One region of the Streptomyces sp. NPDC094147 genome, then DNA from elsewhere that is predicted to be linked to it. Evidence: riboswitches for the same ligand, from Rfam matches in the RefSeq annotation. Region 1 holds a riboswitch; each other region holds the start of a gene.
The links. A riboswitch is a leader RNA that binds a small molecule or an ion and turns the genes downstream of it on or off. The one in region 1 is predicted to bind cyclic di-AMP.

Region 2: linked by a shared signal. The riboswitch ahead of ACIQ8J_RS13445 (M23 family metallopeptidase) and the one ahead of ACIQ8J_RS16710 (transglycosylase family protein) in region 1 are both predicted to bind cyclic di-AMP.
Region 3: linked by a shared signal. The riboswitch ahead of ACIQ8J_RS11385 (M23 family metallopeptidase) and the one ahead of ACIQ8J_RS16710 (transglycosylase family protein) in region 1 are both predicted to bind cyclic di-AMP.
Region 4: linked by a shared signal. The riboswitch ahead of ACIQ8J_RS12600 (C40 family peptidase) and the one ahead of ACIQ8J_RS16710 (transglycosylase family protein) in region 1 are both predicted to bind cyclic di-AMP.

The regions. Positions count from the first base shown of each region.
Region 1 is NZ_JBIWHT010000009.1:162,804-167,123, forward strand. Features, by position in the region: gene ACIQ8J_RS16700 (cytochrome P450) at 1-1,004, shown strand, start outside; gene ACIQ8J_RS16705 (transglycosylase family protein) at 1,170-2,102, shown strand; cyclic di-AMP (ydaO/yuaA leader) riboswitch at 2,360-2,527, shown strand; gene ACIQ8J_RS16710 (transglycosylase family protein) at 2,531-3,247, shown strand; gene eno (phosphopyruvate hydratase) at 3,507-4,320, shown strand, end outside.
Region 2 is NZ_JBIWHT010000007.1:20,159-24,478, forward strand. Features, by position in the region: gene ACIQ8J_RS13435 (PrsW family intramembrane metalloprotease) at 1-153, shown strand, start outside; gene ACIQ8J_RS13440 (aldo/keto reductase) at 157-1,101, opposite strand; gene ACIQ8J_RS13445 (M23 family metallopeptidase) at 1,149-2,219, opposite strand; cyclic di-AMP (ydaO/yuaA leader) riboswitch at 2,231-2,369, opposite strand; gene ACIQ8J_RS13450 (PP2C family protein-serine/threonine phosphatase) at 2,622-3,743, opposite strand; gene ACIQ8J_RS13455 (TipAS antibiotic-recognition domain-containing protein) at 4,208-4,320, opposite strand, start outside.
Region 3 is NZ_JBIWHT010000005.1:187,564-191,883, reverse strand. Features, by position in the region: gene ACIQ8J_RS11390 (M16 family metallopeptidase) at 1-1,215, shown strand, start outside; cyclic di-AMP (ydaO/yuaA leader) riboswitch at 1,431-1,591, shown strand; gene ACIQ8J_RS11385 (M23 family metallopeptidase) at 1,605-2,366, shown strand; gene ACIQ8J_RS11380 (GntR family transcriptional regulator) at 2,569-3,246, shown strand; gene ACIQ8J_RS11375 (HPr family phosphocarrier protein) at 3,435-3,716, opposite strand; gene ACIQ8J_RS11370 (GNAT family N-acetyltransferase) at 3,869-4,320, shown strand, end outside.
Region 4 is NZ_JBIWHT010000006.1:126,166-130,485, reverse strand. Features, by position in the region: gene ACIQ8J_RS12615 (lysophospholipid acyltransferase family protein) at 1-205, opposite strand, end outside; gene ACIQ8J_RS12610 (ATP-dependent Clp protease proteolytic subunit) at 392-1,021, shown strand; gene ACIQ8J_RS12605 (hypothetical protein) at 1,028-1,336, shown strand; cyclic di-AMP (ydaO/yuaA leader) riboswitch at 1,661-1,856, shown strand; gene ACIQ8J_RS12600 (C40 family peptidase) at 1,861-2,334, shown strand; gene ACIQ8J_RS12595 (ATP-binding protein) at 2,429-2,863, opposite strand; gene ACIQ8J_RS12590 (helix-turn-helix domain-containing protein) at 3,108-3,995, shown strand; gene ACIQ8J_RS12585 (DUF397 domain-containing protein) at 3,996-4,217, shown strand; gene ACIQ8J_RS12580 (8-amino-7-oxononanoate synthase) at 4,225-4,320, opposite strand, start outside.

The DNA of each region.
Region 1 (4,320 bases):
ATCTACTCAACATCGACCCGCCGGACCACACCCGGCTGCGGCGCCTGGTGTCGAAGGCGTTCACCCCGCGCACCGTGGCCCAATTCGCGCCGCGTGTGCAGGAGTTGACGGATCAGCTCATCGACGCGTTCGCGGCGAAGGGCGAGGCCGACCTCATCCACGACTTCGCCTTCCCGCTCCCCATCTACGCCATCTGCGATCTGCTCGGCGTACCGCGCGAGGACCAGGACGACTTCCGCGACTGGGCGGGCATGATGATCCGACACGGCGGCGGACCCCGCGGCGGGGTCGCCCGGTCGGTGAAGAAGATGCGCAACTACCTCGCCGAGCTCATCCACAGGAAGCGCGAGAACCCGGGCGACGACCTCATCTCGGGGCTCATCCGGGCCAGCGACCACGGCGAGCACCTGACGGAGAACGAGGCCGCCGCGATGGCCTTCATCCTGCTGTTCGCCGGATTCGAGACGACGGTCAATCTGATCGGCAACGGGGTGTACGCCCTGCTGCGCAACCCGGAGCAGCGCGAGCGGCTCCAGGTCTCGATCGGCGCGGGGGAGAGCGGTCTCCTGGAGACCGGCATCGAGGAACTGCTGCGCTACGACGGACCCGTCGAGCTGGCGACCTGGCGGTTCGCCACCGAACCGCTGACGATCGGCGGCCGGGACATCGCGGCGGGCGACCCGGTGCTCGTGGTGCTCGCGGCGGCCGACCGCGACCCCGAGCGCTTCGCCGACCCCGACACGCTCGACCTCGGCCGCCGGGACAACCAGCACCTCGGATACGGCCACGGCATCCACTACTGCATCGGCGCGCCGCTGGCCCGGCTCGAAGGCCGGACCGCGCTCGCGACCCTGCTGCAGCGCCTCCCTGACCTGCGGCTAGCGGTGGAACCTGCCGATTTGCGCTGGCGCGGCGGGCTCATCATGCGAGGACTGCGCACCCTGCCGGTCGAGTTCACGCCGCCGAACGGAACGGCCTCACCTGACGGACCGTCAAGACTGTGACTTTTATGTGATCTCGGGTGCATCGACTTGTGACAGGCGTTCGAGTACGGCTACGTTCACCGTTCATTCGGCTCAGCAGTCACACGGAAGGCCTCATCCATGCGCTCCGGGAATGGACGGCATCGTCGACCCCGCCAGGTACCCGCTCTCGTCGTCGCGGCAGGGGTGACCGGTTCGGCCATCGCGCTTCCGCTGCTCGCCGCGACCGGCGCGAACGCCGCGGACGCGAACTCCTGGAACCAGGTGGCCGCCTGCGAGTCCGGCGGAATGTGGAGCGCCGACTTCGGCAACGGCCTGTACGGCGGGCTCCAGCTCTCGCAGGACACCTGGGAGGCCTTCGGCGGTACGGACTACGCCCAGCGCGCCGACCTCGCCAGCCGCGCCCAGCAGATAGCCATCGCCGAGAAGGTGCTCGCGGCCCAGGGCACCAAGGCCTTCGCCAGCTGCTCCGGCGGGCTCACCAAGGGCGGCCGCGCGGCCGATGTCGACCCGGGCCTGCCCGCGACGCCGGACCCGGCCGGGGCGCCCGCGTCCACCGCGCCGACCGCTCCGGCGACCAAGGCGCCCGACGTCGCCCCGACGCCCGCGGCCTCCACCGCCCCGGCCGCGCCCTCGACGGGCGCCACGAAGCCCGCGGGTCCCGCCAAGCCGCCGACGCCCTCCGCGTCCACCCCGGCGAGCCCCGGCAAGCACCGCGGGGCGCCCTCGCCGGAGGAGGGCTCGGGCGCGACGCCGGGCGGCACCACCGGCTCCGCTACCGGCGCCCCGGCCGGACAGCCCGCCCCGGCCGGCTCCGGCGGTCCGGGCGGCTCGACCGACAGCCGCGACGCGGGGCGGCACGCCTCGCGAGGTGACGGCGGATCACGTGATGTCGGCAACACCCCCGCCGCGAACGGCGAGTACACCGTCCGCCCCGGCGACAACCTCTCGGTCATCGCCGACGCGAACAAGATCCACGGCGGCTGGCCCGCGCTCTACCACGCCAACGAGAAGCTGATCGGCACCGACCCGAACCTCATCCTGCCTGGCCAGAGCCTGGACCTGAAGGCCGCGGCGGCCGCTGCCACGGCCCCGAACTCGGTGCCGAAGCAGGGGTAGTTCGAGGGCGTATGTCCGTTCTGTGCAAGTGAGACATGGGTCTCTTCGCCTCAACTGGCGTGTCCCGTCTGCCCGGTCCGTCCGTCCCGCCCCCGACCTGCGGAAACGCCCCTTCTGTTGCGACAAGGAGGGGGGATTTTCCCCCGATGGGCGCCTTTGAACATTGGCGGGGCGTGTGTTTTCGTCGGACTCGCTCGTCACCACGAGCCCCGTCGACCGAGCACGCCGAATCCTGCCGTCGGCCGACGGGAACAGTCGACGCTTATGCGCCGTAGGCAGGAGCGGGGGACCCAAGGTACGTGCCGGGCCCGGCAGTTGAAGCAACTGCCGACCGGCTTGGGGTGAAGACGGGCGCCACAGCGCTCGGCCGGGCAGCTCACGCCCGAACCCGACAGCTCACCTCGCAGGCGTCGGTGAGGAGAAACTCCATGCTGCTTTCCGGCAAGGGCAAGCACCGCCGCCCGTCCAAGGCCGTCCGTGTCGCCACGCTGGCCGGCGTCACCGGCGCCGCTGTCGCCGCCCCGCTGATGGCGGCCGGCTCGGCCTCCGCCGCCTCCGTCCAGACCTGGGACGCGGTCGCCCAGTGCGAGTCCGGCGGCAACTGGTCCATCAACACCGGCAACGGCTACTACGGCGGCCTGCAGTTCTCGCAGTCCTCCTGGGCCGCCGCCGGCGGCACCCAGTACGCCGCCCGCGCCGACCTGGCCACCAAGGGCCAGCAGATAGCCGCCGCCGAGAAGCTGCTCGCCATCCAGGGTCCGGGCGCCTGGTCCTGCGCCGGCGCCGGCAACCTGACCTCCGGCGGCAGCAAGGCCAACGTCGACACCTCCGGCTCCTCGTCGTCCTCCTCTTCTTCGTCTTCTTCTTCGTCCCCCTCGAAGTCGCAGTCCGCGAAGCCGAAGGCCAAGCCGCAGCAGAAGACCCAGCGCGCCCAGCCCGCGCCGGAGGCCGCCCGCGGCGAGCAGCGCACCGAGCCGGTCAAGCAGGGCAACGGCGAGTACACCGTCAAGGCCGGCGACACCCTCGGCCAGATCGCTTCCGCCAACGGCACCAAGGGCGGCTGGCAGAAGCTGTTCGAGCTGAACAAGGACGTCGTCAAGGACGCCAACCTGATCTACCCGGGCCAGAAGCTCCACCTGAGCTGAGTCCGCCCCGCCCCAAGTCCCCCCGGTCCGGCGCGCATTCCCCCGTACGCGCCGGGCCGGGGTTTCGGCTGTTACCCGGCAGTAGTTCTGCGGACCTTTGGCAGGGAATCAGGGTCCTTGGGCCCTTTTTCGTCCCAGGAGGCGGGCACTCGGCTGGCCGGAGCCCCGGAGCCGGTTAGGCTCTTGTCGCAAGGCCGCAGCGACCCCTGCGCGGCCCCGCACTGCTTGCGTCACATCTAGCGTCACATCCCAGAAGGAGATGCTCGTGCCGTCCATCGACGTCGTCGTAGCCCGGGAAATCCTGGACTCCCGAGGCAACCCCACGGTCGAGGTCGAGGTCGGCCTCGACGACGGCAGCACCGGCCGTGCTGCAGTTCCGTCCGGCGCCTCCACCGGTGCCTTCGAGGCCATCGAGCTCCGCGACGGTGACCCCAACCGCTACGGCGGCAAGGGTGTCGAGAAGGCCGTCCTCGCCGTCATCGAGCAGATCGGCCCGGAGCTCGTCGGCTACGACGCCACCGAGCAGCGCCTGATCGACCAGGCCATGTTCGACCTGGACGCCACCGACAACAAGGGCTCGCTCGGCGCCAACGCCATCCTCGGCGTCTCGCTCGCCGTCGCGCACGCCGCCTCCGAGGCCAGCGACCTGCCGCTGTTCCGCTACCTGGGCGGCCCGAACGCGCACCTGCTGCCCGTTCCGATGATGAACATCCTCAACGGCGGATCCCACGCGGACTCCAACGTCGACATCCAGGAGTTCATGATCGCTCCGATCGGCGCGGAGTCCTTCTCCGAGGCCCTTCGCTGGGGCGCCGAGGTCTACCACACGCTCAAGGGCGTCCTGAAGCGCAAGGGCCTGTCGACCGGCCTCGGCGACGAGGGCGGCTTCGCGCCGAACCTGGAGTCCAACCGCGCGGCCCTGGACCTCATCCTTGAGGCCATCAAGGAAGCCGGCTACGCCCCGGGCAAGGACATCGCGCTCGCGCTCGACGTCGCCGCGTCCGAGTTCTACAAGGACGGCAAGTACGAGTTCGAGGGCAAGTCCCGCTCGGCCGCCGAGATGACCGAGTACT
Region 2 (4,320 bases), on a different contig from region 1:
GCGCTGCTGTACGCGGCGGGCGCGACGGGCCGGATCTGGCTGCCCCCGCAGTTCGCCCCGCCGCACCCCTGCACCCAGTACGCGCCGTACTCGCCGTACGGACAGCCGGGCCCGCTGCCGGGCCCGGCGCAGTACAACCCCTACCTCCGCTGAGGCCTACGCCGAGGCGACGGTCAGCTCGGAGACCTCGGCGTCGGTGAGCTCCAGGTCGGCGACCGCGAGCAGCGCGGGCAGCTGCTCGACCGTACGGGCCGAAGCGATGGGGGCGGCGACGGTGGGCCGGGCGGCCAGCCAGGCCAGCGCGACCGTGGCGATCTCGGCGCCGCGCTCCTGGGCGATCCGGTCGAGCGCGCCGAGCACCCTGCGGCCCCGATCGGTGTCCACGTACTTGACCGCGCCAGCGGCGCGCTGGCTGTCGACGGTAACGCCCGGCCGGTACTTGCCGGTGAGGAAGCCGGAGGCGAGCGCGAAGTAGGGGACGGCGGCCAGGCCCGCGCGGGAGGCGGTCTCCTGGAGGGCGCCCTCGTAGGTGTCGCGCGAGACCAGGTTGTAGTGCGGCTGGAGCGCCACGTACTTGGCGAGGCCCTCGCGGTCGGAGAAGTCCAGGGATTCCTGGAGCCGCTCCGGGGTGATGTTGGAGGCGGCGATCGCGCGGACCTTGCCGTCCCGGACCAGCTGGTCGAGGGTGGTGATGATCTCCTCGACGGGCACGGAGGGATCGTCGAAGTGCGTGTAGTACAGGTCGATGTAGTCGGTGCCGAGGCGGCGCAGCGACTCCTCGGCGGCGGCCTTGATGGTGTTCGCGGCCAGCCCCTTGTACTGGGGGTGGGAGCCGACCTTGGTGGCGATCACGACATCGGCCCGGTTGCCGCGGGCCGCCGCCCACTTCCCGATGATCGTCTCGGATTCACCGCCGGACAGGCCGGGGACCCAGTGGGCGTAGGCGTCGGCGGTGTCGATGAAGTTGCCGCCGCCCGAGGTGTAGGCGTCGAGGACGGCGAACGACTGGTCCTGGTCGGCGGTCCAGCCGAAGACGTTGCCGCCGAGGGAGAGCGGGAAGACGGACAGGTCGGAGCCGCCGAGCGCACGGAGAGAGGTCATGAGGTGATCAACTCCCGTGCGCCGGGCGGTATTCCGGACCGTTCGGATCAGGGATTGAGCCCCTTGGACTGGAGCCACGCCATCGGGTCGATGCCGGTGCCGTCCGGGGTGTGGACCTCCAGGTGGAGGTGCGGACCCGTGACGTTGCCGGTGGCGCCGATCCGCCCGATGACGTCGCCCGTCGCCACCTTCTGCCCCGCGCTGACCGCGATGGACGACTGGTGGCAGAACCAGAGCTCGCTGCCGTCGTCGAGCGTGAGCACCGTGCGGTAGCCGTACGCACCGGCCCACCCCGCCGACTTGACCGTCGCGGAGTGGATCGCCTTGAGCGGCGTGCCCGTGGGGGCCGCGAAGTCCAGGCCGGTGTGGTGGCCCGAGGACCACATCGAGCCGGCCTCGCCGAACGTGGAGGTGATCGTGTACGAGCCGACCGGCAGCGAGTAGCTCGCGGCCAGCTTGGCCAGCCGCTCCTGCTCCGCCTTCTTCGCCGCGGCCTCCTCGGCCGCCTTCTTCTCGGCCGCGGCCTTGGCGGTCGCCGCGTCCTGCTTGGCCTTGGCCTCGGCCGCGGCCTTTTCGGCGGCGGCCTTCTGCGCGGCCGCCTTCGCCTCGGCCGCGGCGCCCGCCTTCTGCTGCTCGGCCTGCTGGAGGATGCGGGCGCGCAGCGCCTCACCGGCGTCGGTGGCGCCCTGCTCGGCCTCGGCGGTGGAGAGGCCGGTCATGGTCAGCGGGGAGGCGGCGATCTTCTGGTCGGCGCGTGCGGCCTCGGTCTTCGGGGTGTCCGGGGCGTCGTGCGAGACCAGCTCGCCGACGCCGGGCAGCGACCCGAGGTCCGGCAGGTTCTGGGCGAGGGAGTCGGGCAGCGATATGGAGACCGGCGGCTTGGTCTGCGCGGTGGCCATGCCGCCCGCGCCGACCGCGGCGATGACGCCGACGCCGAGCACGGTGGAGCTGCGGGCGAGTCCGCCGCGCTGCTTGGCCACCCGGTGCCGGCCGCGTACCGGGCGTACGGACTCCGCGGTCGGGTCCCACTCCTCCCAGCTCTCGCTGTCGCCGGGCACGTCGCCGTACAGGGAGTCGGGAGGTATCGGGGTGTCGAGGGCAGGCTCGTTGGACGCCACGAGGGCGCGCTCCTTTCCTTCCTTCTCGCCTACCGGGTTAGCTGACGGGTTCGGAGCAGGAAGGTCTCCTACAGGCCCCCGTAAAGGCGCCTGATTCACCCCAAGTTGGTGGTTCCCCGGTTCCCTTTCGGGATTCGGCGCATGCGCGCGGTGCCGCCGTTGCGGCGGCTGGGCCGACCGCGCTGCGTTATCGAACGTTAATAGACACCCGGTCCGGATTCCAAGCCGTTCCCACTGATCGTTAACGGTCCTGGCCTGGACTTAGTACCCACAGCCGGGTCAAAACGGGCGAGTTGACGGCGATTCAGCGCGACTCGCGTCACAGCTGTTTTCTGACGGTGTGTCAAATGTTATGCGCAGGGACACCTTTCGGGCACCCACGGTGACAGCCTCCCGCCGGGCTCATTTCACGATCCTGACGGTGCGGCGGCGCTCGGGCTGGCCCTCGGCGGGCCGGGCCACCGCGAGCAGCGCCATGTCGTCGTTCGTGCCGCCGCCGGTATAGCGCCGTACGTCGTCCACGAGCGCGTCCAGGACCTCCTCCGGGCCGGGGAAGATCGCGCCGCGCAGCCGGGCGCGCGGGTCGTAGAAGACGCCCTGTCCGTCGCGCGCCTCGGACAGGCCGTCCGTGTAGAACAGCAGCGTCGCCCCGGCCGGGAACGGCCGCTCCTCGGACCGGTCCGGCCACACCCCGAGGTCCGCCATGCCGAGCGGCAGCGCGGGCTCGGCCGGGACGAGCATGTCCAGGGCCCCGTCCGGGTACAGCAGCAGCGGCTCGGGGTGGCCCCGGTTCACCAGGCGTACGGTGCCGTCACCGCGCGGGACCTCGGCGAGCACCGCGGTGGTGAACCCCTCGACCGCGTCGAGCCGGTCGCGCCGGGTGCCCTCGCGGGCCAGCGCCCGCTCCAGGCGCTGGGCCACCGCCTCCAGCGAGGACTCCTGCTCGGCGGCCTCCCGGAACGCCCCGATCACCACGGCGACGGCCTCCACCGCCTGGAGCCCCTTTCCCCGTACGTCGCCGACGATGAGCCGCACCCCGTGCGGGGTGTCCTGCACGGCGAACAGGTCCCCGCCGATGAACGCGTCCGCCTGCGCCGCCTCGTACCGCGCGGCGACGTGGAGGCCGCCGATGCGGGCCGCGGGCGTGGGCAGCACGGCGCGCTGCGCGGTCTCCGCGATGACGCGGGCCGAGGCGAGCTGTTCGCCGCTGCGGCGCAGGATGCGGTTGATGACGAGGGCCAGACCGCCCACCGTCAGCACGGTGCACAGCTCGCTGGCGCCTTCGCCGAGGCTGGGGAGGCCGTGTACGAACCAGAGCCCCACGACGGCGAGCACCGAGCCCGCCGCGACGACGGCGGTGGCGCGGGGCGAGTAGAAGGGGGCGGCGACCATCGGGGCGCCCGCGAACAGGGCTGCGGCGGTCAGGTCGGGCGGGGTCGTGGCGTCGAAGACGAAGCCGACGACGATGAGCAGTACGGGTAGCGCCCGTACCAGGCGCCTCTCGCCCTCTGCTTGCTGCCGCACCCGTCCAGCCTGCCCCGTCCGACCGCCGACGGCGACTCCGGAGCGCCCGTGCGGGTGCCGGGGCCGGCGGCGGGGCCCGCCACGATCGGCGACGGACCACAGGATGAGCCCGTCAATGGCGGCGGCAGCGATGCGGACCCGGGCGCCCCCGGCCGCAACTCCCCCTGGTATGGCGGTGGTTAGCCGCCTGGTCGGACCCGCACGGCAGCGCGGCCCAGTCACCGGCGCTCAGCCGGCACCCGCGCCCGGGATCGGCGTACGCCGGAGCCTGCGCACCCGCACCACCACCCCTGACGGGCCCGGCCTCCCCCACCCGGTCGCAACCGCTCAGCCCGACCACGACCGCACAGAGGGCGAGCGCGAGCAGCACGGCGATGCGCCGCACCCCCGCGCTTCTCCCCGGAACCACCGAACGCTCACTCATGGCGCACGCGAGGCTACTCCACGCATGCGCGCCAGGCGGCTCAGCCGTCCGAGAGGTGCCGCTCCGCGTACACCTTCAGGGCATCGCGCACGAATTCCGCCGTGCCCGCGCCGTGCTGGTCGTAGTTGACGCCGAAGCGGGGGTCGTCGACGT
Region 3 (4,320 bases), on a different contig from region 1:
CCGCTGGACGCCGAGCCCGAGGGCCTCGACGGCGTCGCCACGATCATGGCGCGCGCCCTGACCGAGGGCACCGACAAGCACTCGGCGGAGGAGTTCGCCGCCGAACTGGAGCGGTGCGGCGCCACCATCGACGCGCACGCCGACCACCCCGGCGTCCGGGTCTCCCTCGAAGTGCCGGTCTCCCGGCTCCCCAAGGCGCTCTCGCTGCTCGCCGAGGCGCTGCGGGCCCCCGCGTTCGCCGACTCCGAGGTCGACCGGCTCGTGCGCAACCGGCTCGACGAGATCCCGCACGAGCAGGCCAACCCGTCCCGGCGGGCCGCCCAGCAGCTCTCCAAGGAGCTGTTCCCGGCCTCCGCGCGCATGTCGCGCCCCCGCCAGGGCACCGAGGAGACCGTCGCCGCGATCGACACGGCGGCGGTGCGCGCCTTCTACGAGGCGTATGTGCGCCCCTCGACGGCCGTCACCGTCATCGTCGGCGACCTGTCGGGCACCGACCTCGACGCGGTCCTCGCGGACACCCTGGGCGACTGGAGCGGCAACACCGCCGAGCCGCGCCCCATCCCGCCGATCACCGCCGACGACACCGGCCGGGTCGTCATCGTGGACCGCCCCGGCGCGGTCCAGACCCAGCTGCTCATCGGCCGCATCGGCGCCGACCGCCACGACCGGGTCTGGGCGGCCCAGGTGCTCGGCACGTACTGCCTCGGCGGCACCCTCACCTCCCGGCTCGACCGCGTACTGCGCGAGGAGAAGGGCTACACCTACGGCGTGCGCGCCTTCGGCCAGGTGCTGCGCTCGGGCCCCGAGGGCGGCGCCGCGATGCTCGCCATCAGCGGCTCGGTCGACACCCCCCACACCGGCCCCGCGCTCGACGACCTGTGGAAGGTGCTGCGCACGCTGGCCGCGGAGGGGCTGACGGACGCCGAGCGCGAGACCGCCGTGCAGAACCTGGTGGGCGTCGCCCCGCTCAAGTACGAGACCGCGGCGGCCGTCGCCGGGACGCTGGCCGACCAGGTCGAGCAGTTCCTCCCCGACGACTACCAGGCGCAGTTGTACGCGCTGCTGGCCGAGACCGGCACCGTGGAGGCGACGGCGGCCGTCGTCAACGCCTTCCCGGCCGACCGGCTCGTCACCGTTCTCGTCGGTGACGCGGCTCAGATCGAGGAGCCGGTCAGGGCGCTCGGAATCGGTGAAGTGACCGTGGTCGCGGGCTGATTGAGGCACCTGGACAACTGGGCACACAGGGACCCCGGTGGCGAATGCGCCGCCGGGGTCCTCCCTTATGGGGCGTAAATGTCCGGATTGTTGGGGAGGTTGCCTGTCTGTCATGTGGCGTGCGCTACAAAACACGGTGTCTGTTTGGTGATTGAAAGACCGGCCGTCTAGCGTCGGTCCGGCTGTCCGTCACCACCCGTCGCGCCCGCGGCACCGGACAGTGATCGCCGAGTCCCCGAACGGCGCGAGCCAGGGGAGCCGGGGACCCACTCAGTCCCTGGGGTGAATCGGACGCCTCCGCCCGCGGAGGAGCCCGTAGGAGACCTTCCTGCTCCGAACCCGTCAGCTAACCCGGTAGGCGAGATGGAAGGAAAGGACACCGCCACTTCATGGCGTTCACCCGTGCCACCGGGAAGCACCGCGCGCCCAGCCGTATGACGCGCCGCAGCGCGAACATAGCGGGCATCGCCACCCTCGCCACCGCCGGAGTCGTAGGCACCCTCGCCTCCCCGGCCACCGCCGCCCCGAGCGTCGCCGAGACCGGCCTGACCCAGGCCATCGTCATCGGCGACGGCCTCGCCGCGCAGCTCGGTGCCCAGGCCGACGCCCAGAAGCAGGCGGCCGTGAAGGCCAGGGCGAAGGCGGAGGCCGAGGCGGCCGCGCAGCGCAAGGCGGAGGAGCGGGCCAAGGCGGACCGCGAGGCCAAGGAGCGCGCGGCGCGCGAGGCCGAGCGCAAGCGCCTCAACACCTTCGTCGCCCCCATATCGGACAGCTATGTGTCCACCGGCTACAAGACCGGCGGTTCCCTGTGGTCCTCCGGCGCCCACACCGGCATCGACTTCCATGCGGAGAGCGGCACTTCGGTGCACGCCGTGGGCCTGGGCACCGTCGTGGAGGCCGGCTGGGGCGGCGCCTACGGCAACAACATAGTCATCAGGATGAACGACGGCACGTACACCCAGTACGGCCACCTCTCGGTCATCCAGGTCTCCGTGGGCCAGTCCGTGGAGCCGGGCCGGCAGATCGCGCTGTCGGGCAACACCGGCAACACCACGGGCCCGCACCTCCACTTCGAGGCCCGCACCGCCCCGACCTACGGCTCGGACATCGACCCGGTCGCCTACCTTCGCTCGCACGGCGTCTCCGTCTGACGGCCCCCGCGCACACCGAAGGCCCCCGGCGCGCTGCCGGGGGCCTTCGCGGTTGGCCAAAAGATATCCATTGGTTCCGGCCCGTCACCGGGAATTAACAAAGCCTGGAATAGAGTCGCGGAACAGGCATCGACGGACATCGATATCCGTCGACAGGCGTCGCTCGACCGCGTTTCGCGGGGATAAAGGCGGAGGTTCGGCCATGCGCATTCCGGCGCATTCGGTATGCACGGCGATCCGCGGCGACATCGTCTCGGGCGCCTTGGAGCGCGGCAGCCGGCTCACCGAGGACGTACTCGCCCGCCGTTACGGGGTCTCCCGCGTCCCGGTGCGCGAAGCCCTGCGCACCCTGGAGTCCGAGGGCTTCGTGACCACCCGCAGACATGCCGGCGCCTGGGTGGCCGAGCCCACCGAGCTGGAGGCCGCCGACCTCCTCGAACTGCGGGTGCTGCTTGAGCCGTTGGCCGCCGCGCGGGCGGCCGGCCGCCGCTCCGAGGCCCATCTCAAAGTGCTGCGCGGCCTGGTGAGGCTGGGTCAGCAACGGGCCCGGCGCGGCCAGGGCGAGGACCTGCGCTCGCTGGGCGGCTGGTTCCACGAGACGCTGGCCCAGGCCTCCGCCAGCCCCGGACTGATCGCGCTGCTCACGCAGTTGCGGCACAAGATCGCCTGGATGTACGCGGTCGAGCAGCCGGTCCGGCCGGGCGAGTCCTGGGCCGAACTCGGCGCCATCACCGACGCGGTGGCCCGGGGCGACGCCGAACGCGCCCGCTCGCTCACCGCCCTGCACACCGAGCGTTCCTTTTCCGCCCATCGGCTGCGGCGCCCCGCCGCGGTGAGCACTTCGCAACCTGCCGTACACACGGCGAGTGCCCGCACTTAACAGCCGGGCCGTATACAAAGAAAGCGCGACGCTGGGCCGTATTTCGGCTGCCCGAAATGTGGACCTCGAAATGCCGGCCCCGAAATGTGGATGCCGGAATTCCGTCATCGAAGCGCAGTCGGCGAAAACGAAACGGCCGCCGACCCCGAATGCGAGATCAGCGGCCCTTCGCTGTGAAGCCGACCGGATCAGACGGTCTCGGGGAGCTCCTCAAGACCCTCGGCGACCAGCTTGGCCAGCCGGTCGAGCGCGGCGTCCGCGCCCTCGGCGTCGGAGGCCAGCACGATCTCCTCGCCGCCCTGCGCGCCCAGACCGAGCACCGCGAGCATGGACGCGGCGTTGACCGGGTTGCCGTCGGCCTTGGCGATCGTCATGGGGACTCCGGCAGCCGTGGCGGCACGGACGAAGATGGACGCGGGGCGGGCGTGCAGGCCCTCGGCCCAGCCGACGTTGACGCGGCGCTCAGCCATGGTGTTGCCCTTCGAAATCTCTGACGGTTGTCTAGACCAGTCTCTCATGTGGTGTGCAGTGCTCGTACCGACCATAGGCCCGCTTCCGCCGCCGTTCGGCCCTCCCCACAGTGCCCCGCCCCGTATGGCCCCGCGACCCGTACGCTTTCGGTATGACGACGGCGTCCGACCCCGCGTACCCCGCTCACTGGGAGGCCGACGTGGTGCTCCGCGACGGCGGCACGGCGCGCATCAGGCCCATCACCACCGCGGACGCCGAGCGGCTCGTCTCCTTCTACGAGCAGGTCTCGGACGAGTCGAAGTACTACCGCTTCTTCGCGCCCTACCCCCGGCTCTCCGCGAAGGACGTGCACCGCTTCACCCATCACGACTATGTGGACCGGGTCGGACTCGCGGCCACCGTCGGCGGCGAGTTCATCGCGACCGTCCGCTTCGACCGCATCAACGCCCAGGGCCGGCCTGCCTCCGCCCCCGCCGACGAGGCCGAGGTCGCCTTCCTGGTCCAGGATGCCCACCAGGGCAGAGGCGTCGCCTCCACCCTGCTCGAACACATCGCGGCGGTCGCCCGGGAGCGCGGCATCAGGCGCTTCGCGGCGGAGGTCCT
Region 4 (4,320 bases), on a different contig from region 1:
CGGTGAAGTACTCCTGCTTGGCCAGGAAGGTCAGGCGGCGCCTGAGCGTCACCCCCAGCAGGAACTGATCGGTGAACGACTGGTGATTCCCCGCGAGGATCACCGCACCTGCCTCGGGCACCCGCCCGGCCCCTTCGACACACGGGCGGAACAGCCACCGCAGCAGCGGCACCAGCACCACGAGACGGAATGCGTAATAGAACACGTCAGTGAGCCCTCTCCCCAGGTGACCCCCGCGCCGACGCACGCTAGTCACCCCCGGGGATCACCGGGAGAGCGCCTATTGAGCCAGGCCCCCGCTCGCCGAGAGCGAAAACCACCCCTCATCGATCTGTACGTCCTGTACATTTTTTACATCCGGTCGAGGTATCCGGTCGAGGAGAGGTACGTCATGACCCACCGCCCTGCCGCCCGCTACGTCCTGCCCGAGTTCTCGGAGCGCACCGCCTCCGGGGTCCGCACGCTCGATCCGTACTCCAAGCTCTTCGAGGAGCGGATCGTCTTTCTCGGCACCCCGGTCGACGACGCCTCGGCCAACGATGTGATGGCCCAGTTCATGCACCTGGAGCACGCCGACCCCGACCGGGACATCTCGCTCTACATCAACTCCCCCGGCGGCTCGCTCACCGCGATGACCGCGATCCACGACACGATGCAATTCGTCACCTGCGACGTGCAGACGTTCTGCCTGGGTCAGGTGAGTTCGGTGGCCGCGCTGCTGCTCGCGGCCGGGACGCCCGGCAAACGCCTGGTGCAACCGGCCTCCCGGGTGCTCCTCAGGGAGCCCGCGATCGAGGAGCCGCTGCGCGGCCAGCCCTCCGACCTGCAGATCCAGGCCGCCGAACTGCTGCGCGGCCGCACGCTCCTGACCGAGTTGCTCGCCCGGTACACCGGGCGGACCGCGCGGCAGGTGGCCGCCGACATCGAGCGGGACGTGGTCTTCGACGCCGCGGGCGCCGTGGCGTACGGGCTCGCCGACCACGTACTCGAAAGCCGCAAGACCTCGCTGCGCGGACGGTGAACCGCCGTGCTGCCACCGGAACTTCCGCCGCTGCCGGCGCTCACGCGGGCCGAGGCCGAGTTCGTCGACTGCTATCTCGAAGTGGTCGATCTGCTCGGTCGCGTCAATCCGGCGCACGGCCCCGACACCTACGGCGCGCTGCGGGCCGCGCAGGCGCTGGTCGGCCGGACGGCCGCGCTGAAGGACGCGCTCGCCCTGATGCACCTGCGCGGCGAGACCCGGGTGCACGCCCGCACGCTGACCCGCGCCCTGCGGGTGCTGGACGGCGAGCGCCGCACGGGGCGGCTCACGGTGCCGCCGCAGACCACCGGTTGAGGCCGCCGCGCGCAGCGGCGGCGCCCAACGCGCCGACGGGGCCGACGAAACGGACCAGACGGGGTACCCCCGTTCGGCCCACCGCCGACTACGTCCACTGCCCCTTATGAGCTCCTTACAGCGCCTGCACAACGCGCGGAATCGATCGTTCCGTCGCTGGTAGGAGGCTCGTCAGCCCTCCTTCGGGAGGTGCCGAACCACCCGTGTCCACCCGAATCGCCCAGTCGTGAGCACCCTCACACAAAGCCGTTTCGTTACGAAAATATGACAGTCGGTGCGTGAAGATCCCTGGGACGACAAGCCCCCGCCACCGTGGCGGGGCGGTCCGGGCGGACGCCGAGTCCTGCCGCCGCTCCGGACGACTGGTCGACAGGAGTGGACCGGCAGGAGTGGAGGACCCGCGTTCTTCGGGACGGCCGGCCGTCGGCCGTCCCTCGGGGTGAAGCCGTTCAGGCGGCCGGGCGTCTTCGCCGGTCCGAACCCGACAGGTCATCCTTCGCAGGCGGTTTGACGAAGGGTTGCGCATGACCGCGCAGACACATGTCCCGTCTCTGCTGCTCCGCCTGGGCGCCGTCACGGCCCTCACCGTCGCCGTGGCGGGGGGAACCATACTGGCGCCGGGCGCCACACTCGAAGCGCATGCCGCGGCCGTCGCCGCCAGGGCGCTCCACGTGGCCGAATCGAAGAAGGGGTCGCCCTATCAGTACGGGGCCGCCGGACCGCACCGCTTCGACTGCTCCGGGCTCACGCTCTACTCGTTCAAGCAGGCGGGCCACAAGCTGCCCCGCTCGGCCCAGCAGCAGTACAACAGCTCCCGGCATGTCTCCGCCTCCTCCCGCAAAGCCGGAGACCTGGTGTTCTTCCATTCGGCGGGACACGTCTACCACGTGGGGATCTACGCCGGGAACGGGAAGATCTGGCACTCCCCCAAGACCGGCGCGGTGGTCCGCCTCGAACGGATCTGGAGCGGCAGCGTCTTATACGGGCGGGTCGGCTGACCGCCCCGCCGGCGGGGCCGTCCCGATGCGCGCGCCCACGCACCGGGACGGCCCGCGCCCCCAGGGCGGCTCCGGGGCCGGGCAGTGAGCCCCGCTAGCCGCTCTGCACCACTGCCGTCCACGGCAGGGCGATCCAGACCGTCTTGCCGCCGTCCGCGGTGGGTTCGACCGAGAGCCGGCCGCCGCACTCGGCCGCGAGCCAGCGGACGATCACCATGCCCCGGCCGTTGTCCTGCTGGACGGCGGCGGGCAATCGTTTCGGCCAGCGCGGATGACTGTCGGTCACCCCGACCCGCAGCTCCTCCTCGCATTCCAGCTGGACGTCCACGGTGAAGGTGGGTGACTGGCCGAAGGTGTGCTGCACGGCATTGGTGGCGAGTTCGGACACGATGAGCCGGACCGTGTCGCCGGTCTCGTCGTCGGACGGCAGACCCCAATCGGTGAGAACCTCGGCGACGTATCGCCGTGCCGCGGAGACCGAGGCGGGTTCGCTCGGCAGAGTGATTGATGCTTCGAGATGGTCTGCCATGGCGACGCTGTCCCTTTCCCACCCGGGCCGGCCAGAGGACTCCTGGCGGATGAGCGCTCGCGGAGACGAGGTCGGCCTCGGATTGTGCTTCGCGCCAGAGTGCCACTCATCGTGCCGGTCTTGGGTGCCATCCACCAAGATATGCATATATCTGTCGCTCAAAGCGGTGAACTCTGCGGCGACAGAGCGTAATTGGGCTCACACTTACCCATCGCCGAAGGCGCCGGAGGCGAAGGAGACGGCCATGTGGCACGGACCGGCGGTGCACCGCCGCAAGCTGGGCGAGGAACTGCGAGGGCTGCGCGACCGGAAGGGTCTGACGAGCGGGGAGGCGGCCCGCCTGGTCGGCTGGCACCAGTCGAAGGTGAGCCGGATCGAGACCGGCCGCAGCGGCGCGAAGCCCGCGGACGTGGCCCGCCTGCTCGACGCCTACGAGGTGCGAGATCCCCAACTCCGCACACTCCTGGAGGCGTTGGCGGATTCGGCGGACGGCGGCGGGGAGCACTGGGCGCGCGCGTACCGCGGTCTGCTCCCGCCGCAGTACCGGGACTTCATCAGCCTGGAGTCGCAGGCGCGCACGGCGCGCACGCTGGAGACCTCGGTGGTGCCGGGACTGCTGCAGACGCCCGCGTACGCGCGCGCGGTGACCCGGGCCGCGCTCGCGTCCCTGCCGCCGGACAAGGTGGACTCGCTCGTCAAGGTGCGGCTGGCCCGCCAGGAGGTGCTGCGGGGCGATCCGCCGCTCGCGCTCAGCGCGGTGCTCGACGAGGGGGTGCTGCGGCGTCAGGTGGGCGGTCCGGCGGCCATGAGCGATCAGTTACGGCATCTGCTGGCGGCCGCCGCCTGGCCCCACGTCCGGTTACAGGTCATTCCTTTCCGTTACGGCGGCTACGTCGGGCTCACCGGCCCTTTCATTATCTTTTCGTTTCCGGACATTTCAGATCTGGATGTGGTCGTTCTCGACCATTTGACGAGTAGCCTCTATCTCGAACGGAGAGAAGACCTTGAGGCGTACAACGCCGCGTTCCAGACCGTTCAGTCGCTCGCACTCTCCTGCGAGGACTCGTTGGATCTCATCGCCCGGACAGCCCGGGAAGAACCGGGCCGATCCACGGCGAGTGGGGAGGCATGAATGTCCGCACGCCCTGCGCACGTTCCTTCCAGTACATCCCTCCACGGTGCCCGGTGGCGGCGCAGCAGCCGCAGCGTGGGCATGAACAACTGCGTCGAGACGGCCAGGCTCAAGGGCGAGCTGCTGGCCGTGCGCGACTCCCAGCGGATCGAGGGCCCCGCGCTGCTCTTCGGTGACCGGGCCTGGCACGGCTTCATCTCGGCACTCCAGGCAGATAACTGACAGTTCGTCAGGCGGTGGGCGCGGTCCGCAGGATCGTGCCCACCGCCGTGTCGATCTGCCGCTCCGTCAGATCCGCGCGGGCGGTCAGCCGGATCCGCGAGAT